3 regions of the Mycobacterium sp. NPDC004974 genome follow, and region 1 is predicted to be linked to each of the others. Evidence: riboswitches for the same ligand, from Rfam matches in the RefSeq annotation. Region 1 holds a riboswitch; each other region holds the start of a gene.
The links. Region 1 has a riboswitch for glycine ahead of gcvP (aminomethyl-transferring glycine dehydrogenase). Riboswitches for the same ligand answer to the same signal wherever they lie in the genome.
Positions count from the first base shown of each region.

Region 2: it holds a riboswitch for glycine, as region 1 does, so the genes downstream of both, cycA (D-serine/D-alanine/glycine transporter) here and gcvP (aminomethyl-transferring glycine dehydrogenase) in region 1, are expected to answer to the same signal.
Region 3: it holds a riboswitch for glycine, as region 1 does, so the genes downstream of both, gcvP (aminomethyl-transferring glycine dehydrogenase) here and gcvP (aminomethyl-transferring glycine dehydrogenase) in region 1, are expected to answer to the same signal.

Region 1 is NZ_JBSGAQ010000002.1:134,697-136,893, forward strand. It holds gene gcvP (aminomethyl-transferring glycine dehydrogenase) at 1-901, opposite strand, end outside; glycine riboswitch at 955-1,047, opposite strand; gene speB (agmatinase) at 1,170-2,171, opposite strand.
Region 2 is NZ_JBSGAQ010000010.1:69,098-71,294, reverse strand. It holds gene cycA (D-serine/D-alanine/glycine transporter) at 1-1,251, opposite strand, end outside; glycine riboswitch at 1,413-1,511, opposite strand; gene lon (endopeptidase La) at 1,687-2,197, opposite strand, start outside.
Region 3 is NZ_JBSGAQ010000010.1:118,827-121,023, reverse strand. It holds gene ACWEFV_RS21740 (MerR family transcriptional regulator) at 174-794, shown strand; glycine riboswitch at 901-999, shown strand; gene gcvP (aminomethyl-transferring glycine dehydrogenase) at 1,153-2,197, shown strand, end outside.

The DNA.
Region 1 (2,197 bases):
GGCGGCCGGGCAGCATGCGCTCCAAACCGGATCGCACCGCCATGTACCCGGCGTGGGGTCCGCCGAAGAACAGCGGCACGCCGAATCGCTGAGCCGAGCCGACCGCGATGTCCGCGCCCTGCTCGCCGGGGGCCGTGATCAGGGTCAGCGACAGCAGGTCGGCGGCGACCGTGGTGAGCATGCCGCGTTCGCCCGCCGCGGCGATGAGCGGGGCGAGGTCACGGACCAGTCCGCTCGCACCCGGGGACTGGAAGACCACACCGAAGGCGTCACCGTCCGGCAGCGCCTCGGTCAGATCGGCGACCACGACCTCGATGCCGACGGCCTCGGCCCGCCCGCGCACCACCGCGAGCGTCTGCGGCAGGCAATCGGCGTCCAGAACCACACGGTTGGACGACACGGACTTGTTGGCCCGTCGCATCAACAGCATCGCCTCCACCACCGCGGTGGCCTCATCCAGCAGCGATGCACCGGCCACCGGCAACGCGGTGAGGTCTTCGATCAACGTCTGGAAGGTGAGCAGCGCCTCCAGTCGGCCCTGCGAGATCTCCGGCTGGTACGGCGTGTAGGCGGTGTACCAGGCAGGCGACTCGAGCATGTTGCGGCGCAGGACAGCGGGAGTGATGGTGTCGGAATACCCCAGACCGATCATCTGAATCCGCTGTTGATTGCGGTCGGCCAGCTCGCGCAGCGCCGCGAGCACCTGCTGTTCGGACCGCGCGGCGGGCAGCCGCAAGTCTTCGGGGCAGCGGATCTGCTGCGGCACCGCGCTGTCGATCAACTCATCGGTGGTTGCGAACCCGAGAGCGTCCAGCATGTGCCGCTCGCCCACACGGTCGGGGCCGATGTGGCGGTCGCGAAAAGAGCTGTCGTCGTTGACAATTGCGGTGCACTCAGGCATGAGGTGACTCCGGTTTCGGGCATCGCGATTACACGATGCGTCGTGAAGTGACACCTCCCCGCTCTGTCCTGAAACCTGAGAGCTTTAGCGCGTTGCGCTTGTCCCCTTCGGTAAGCGCGATAGCGCTGTTCTCCAGAGTTGTCTCGACACTGCGGTATTGGGCCTGAGAGATTCCCGGGGAGGAGTTGCTCCTACGGCGCCTCCGGAATCGGAGGTTCTCCCACAATGCGTCAACGACGTATTGAGTTATGTGACGGATGCTACTCGATTACGGCGCTGTGGCCGCAACTTCTCCGTTGACGGGCAGATTTGACACCCGTCCAGCGACCATGAGCGACACGATGTCGAACACCACGGTGGCCGCTGCCACGGTCGTGATCTCGGCATGGTCGTAGGCGGGGGCCACCTCGACGACGTCGGCGCCGACGATGTTGAGCCCGGACATCTTGCGCAGCATCTTCAGCAGTTCGCGCGAGGTGAGGCCACCGGCTTCGGGAGTGCCGGTGCCCGGGGCGAAGGCCGGGTCGAGCACGTCGATGTCGATCGACAGGTACACCGGGAGGTCGTCGACCCGGCGGCGCACCACGTCGACGGCCGCGTCCGTGCCGATCACGTCGAGGTCACCGGCCCGGATGATCTTGAACCCCATGCGGGCGTCGTCGTCGAGGTCGATCTGGTCGTAGATCGGGCCGCGGATGCCGACGTGGATCGAGTGATCCTCGATGAGCAGCCCTTCCTCGAACGCCCGCCGGAAGATCGTGCCGTGGGTGACCGGGGCGTTGAAGTAGGTGTCCCAGGTGTCCAGGTGGGCGTCGAAGTGGACCAGCGCGACGGGACCGTGCTTGGCGTGCAGGGCCCGCAGGTTCGGCAGCGCGATGGTGTGGTCACCGCCGATCGACACGATCCGGCGGTCGCCGCCGGCCAGGATGTCGGAGGCATGATCCTGGATCTGCTGGCAGGCCTCGGCGATGTTGTACGGCGTGACCGCGACGTCGCCGGCGTCGACAACCTGCACATGGTCGAGCGGCGCGACGCCGAGTTCGACGTGATAGCCGGGGCGAAGCGTGCGCGCGGCCTGGCGGACGGCCATCGGACCGAACCGGGCACCGGGCCGGTAGGAAGTGCCGCCGTCGAAGGGCACGCCGAGGATCGCGATGTCATAGTCGGACACCTCGTGGATGTCGGCGATCCGGGCGAAGGTGCCCTTCCCGGCGTAGCGGGGGACCTTGGTGGCGGGCAGTGCGCCGATGATGCCGTTCTGCGTGCTCATCTGTGGTTTCCAGCCTTTCGACTCGC
Region 2 (2,197 bases), on a different contig from region 1:
CATCTTGAACTTCGAGGCCTCGTGCAGTTCCGGCCGGCGTTTCCGGTACACGAGATAGCTGATCAGGATGACCGACCAGACGAAGATGAAGCACAGCGACGAGATGGTCGTGACCAACGTGAAGGCCGCGACGATCGAGTCGCCGGCCACGACCATGACCACACCCGACAGCAGAAACACCCCGGACAGGAACAATGCGTTTGCGGGCACGCGCCGCGAGGTGAGCCGGCCGAACAGACTCGGCGCGTCACCTTCGGTGGCCAGGCCGTAGACCATCCGGGAGGTCGAATAGATGCCGGAGTTGGCCGACGACGTCGCCGAGGTCAGCACCACGAAGTTGACCACCGATGCCGCGATGCCCAGGCCTGCGAGGCTGAACATGGCCACGAACGGGCTGAGTTTGGGATCGATCTCGCGCCACGGCGTGACCGCGATGATGACGGTCAGGGCGACGACGTAGAAGAGCATGACGCGTACGGGGATCGAATTGATCGCCTTGGGCAGGTTGCGTTCGGGGTCCTTGGCCTCGGCCGCGGTGGTGCCCACCAATTCGATTCCGACGAACGCGAAGGTGGCGATCTGGAAGCCTGCCACGAATCCCATTGGGCCGGTGGGGAAGAACCCGCCGTCGTTCCACAGATTGGCGAACGAGGCCTGGGCGCCGGTGGGCGCTTCGAAACTGGTGAAGATCATGACAAGGCCGATGACGATCAACGTCACGATCGCGATGATCTTGATCAGGGCGAACCAGAACTCGGTCTCACCGAAGGCTCGCACAGTAGGCAGATTCAGACCGATCAGCACCACGACCGTCGCGAGTGCCGGTATCCACAGCGGGAGATCCGGCCACCAGAAGGCCACATACCCGGCGATCACCACGACGTCGGCAACGCCCGTGACGATCCAGCAGAACCAGTACGTCCAGCCGGTGAAGAAGCCGGCCCACGGGCCGAGCAGGTCGGCGGCGAAGTCGGCGAAGGACTTGTAATGCAGGTTGGACAGCAGCAGCTCGCCCATGGCCCGCATCACGAAGAACAGCATGAAGCCGATGATCATGTAGACGAAGAGGACCGACGGGCCGGCCAGCGAGATGGTCTTGCCGGACCCCATGAACAGGCCCGTTCCGATCGCACCGCCGATCGCGATCAGCTGGATGTGCCGGTTGGACAGCTGGCGCGAGAGGTGTTGTGGCTCGCCGGACGATGCCGGCGATTCCGCTGAATCAGCGGACAGATCACTGGATTGGGACATAACAACCTAAGGATCTCAGGCCCCATGGGGCGCGCGGACTGCGGGCGCCTCCCCGCTCTGTCGTTTTGAACCTGAGAGTTTTCACGAACCGCCGCTATCGGCGCTTCACCTGCCCCTTCGGTGAGCCGGTCCTGGACTGGCCGACTGCTTTCCAGAGGTGCCTAGTCGCGGCGATACGGGGGCCTGAGAGATTCCTGGGGAGGATTTGCTCCTGCGGCGCCCGCCGGCTGGATGGGGCGGGACTCTCCCGCCGCGACTCAACGGCATCTTGAGTTGTGGGCCACCCCGAACCCGGAGTGTGCCGCGCGTCACGTTAGCAGCCGAGTGCGGAATGCGCACCCCCCCTGGTCAAGCCCTGCCCGCCGAGCGACCGTGTCTGTACGGTGACCGGCAGTCACCTGCGCACATTCACGGTCGCCCGAGCGGTGGCCGTCCTTACGCGGCGGCTGTCGCGAGCTCGGCAGCCGGCTCCAGCGCCGCCGCGATGATGTCAGCCACGTCGGTCATGGGCCTGACCTCCAGCGCATCGAGCACCTCGGCCGGCACGTCGTCCAGGTCGGGCTCGTTGCGCACCGGGATGAACACCGTCTTCAGACCGGCTCGCTGTGCCGCGAGCAGCTTCTGCTTGACGCCGCCGATCGGCAGCACCCGGCCGTTCAGCGTGACCTCACCGGTCATGCCGACATCGCCGCGCACCTGCCGGCCGGTCGCCATCGACACCAGTGCCGTCACCATCGTGACGCCGGCCGAGGGACCGTCCTTCGGCACCGCGCCCGCGGGGACGTGCACGTGGATCTGGCGGTCCAGCGTCTTGGGGTCGACACCCAACTGCTCGGCGTGGGCCCGCACATAGGACAGCGCGATCTGTGCCGACTCCTTCATGACGTCACCCAATTGACCGGTCAGCTTCAGACCCGGTTCGCCGTCGTTCCCGTTGGCCTCGATG
Region 3 (2,197 bases), on a different contig from region 1:
CAATCCGGCGGGAATTCGGGCGCCATACTTTCTTCGCAGCGGGCAATCAGGGCCCGGCGGGAAGCGTATGCTCGACACATTCGAGCTCGCAGCAAACCGTCGCGGCAGAGATCGCCGCGTTGCAGGACATAGGAGTACGGTGCGTGCGAGTTCGAACGGCGAGAGGATTCACAGTGGGTGACACGCCACGGCAGGAAGAGCTGGATCTGACCACCGGGAGCGGCGCGGAGCCGCCCGTCAGGCCATCTGGCGAACCCGTGCAGGGAGGCCTGTTCCCCGACGATTCGGTGCCCGACGAACTGGTCGGTTACCGCGGTCCCAGTGCATGCCAGATCGCCGGTATCACCTACCGGCAGCTCGATTACTGGGCCCGCACCTCCCTGGTGGTTCCCTCGATCCGCGGCGCGGCCGGCTCGGGCAGCCAGCGCCTGTATTCGTTCAAGGACGTCCTGGTCCTCAAGATCGTCAAGCGGTTGCTGGACACCGGTATCTCGTTGCACAACATCCGGGTCGCGGTCGACCACCTACGTCAGCGGGGCGTGCAGGATCTGGCCAACATCACCCTGTTCTCCGACGGCACCACGGTCTATGAGTGCACCTCGGCCGAAGAGGTTGTCGATCTGCTGCAGGGCGGCCAGGGCGTGTTCGGCATCGCGGTATCCGGCGCCATGCGTGAGTTGACCGGCACCATCGCCGACTTCCCGGGCGAGCGTGCCGACGGCGGCGAGTCCATCGCATCACCCGAGGATGAGTTGGCGTCGCGCCGCAAAAGCCGCGACCGCAAGATCGGCTGATCTCCCCTCGCGAACAGACACCTAGCTGCCCCGCATCCAGCGATGTGGGGCAGCTGCGCGTCTGTTCGCGGGCATAGGTGAGCGGCCGGTAGAATTATCGACGCATCGCCCTCGTGCGGGAGAGTTTCGTGACAGCCAGCCACGGACGCCGAAGGAGCAATACCTCTCCGTCAACCTCTCAGGCACCCAGGACCGCGCCAGGCCCCGATGCCTCTGGAAAGTGGTGCCCATCGGGTACCCGCCCATGGGGAAAAGTCCTGTACCGGGGCTGAATCTCTCAGGCGCCCGGACCGGGTCGACGACAGAGGGAGAGGGACTGCTACGACGTCTGAGCACGTCTGCGCCTCAGGAGAGTGTCGTGTCCGACCAGCATCAATCGCGTTTCGCCGATCGTCACATCGGCCCGGACGCCTCCGCCGTCAGCACCATGCTCGACGTGATCGGCGTGGCCTCCCTCGACGAGCTCGCCGCCAAGGCGCTTCCGGCAGGCATCCTCGACGCGCTGTCCTCCGGTGGTGTCGCCCCGGGCCTGGAGGGTCTGCCCGCGCCGGCCACCGAAGAGGAGTCGCTGGCCGAGTTGCGCGCGTTGGCCGACTCCAATACGACCGCGGTCTCGATGATCGGCCAGGGCTACTTCGACACCTTCACGCCCGCTGTGCTGCGGCGCAACATTCTTGAGAACCCCGCCTGGTACACCGCGTACACGCCGTATCAGCCCGAGATCAGCCAGGGCCGCCTCGAGGCGCTGCTGAACTTCCAGACCATGGTGTCGGATCTGACCGGACTCGAGGTGGCGAACGCCTCGATGCTCGACGAGGGCACCGCCGCGGCCGAGGCCATGACGCTGATGCACCGCGCGACCAAGTCGAAGGCGAATCGACTGCTGGTCGACACCGACGTGTATGCGCAGACCGCGGCCGTGCTGGCCACCCGTGCGGAGCCGCTCGGCATCGAGATCGTCACGGCCGATCTGCGCCAGGGACTTCCGGACGGCGAGTTCTTCGGCGTCATCGTGCAACTGCCGGGAGCGAGCGGACGTGTCGATGACTGGGCTGGACTGATCAGTGCGGCCCACGAGCGGGACGCGCTCGTCGCCGTCGGCGCCGATCTGCTCGCGCTGACCGTGATCACCCCGCCGGGGGAGATCGGGGCCGACGTGGCCTTCGGAACCAGCCAACGGTTCGGTGTGCCAATGGGATTCGGCGGTCCGCACGCCGGTTATCTCGCCGTGCACGCCAAGCACGCCCGGCAGCTTCCGGGCCGGTTGGTCGGCGTGTCCGTCGACGCGGACGGGGCCCCGGCGTACCGCCTGGCGCTGCAGACTCGTGAGCAGCACATCCGCCGGGACAAGGCGACCAGCAACATCTGTACCGCGCAGGTGCTGCTGGCGGTGATGGCCGCGA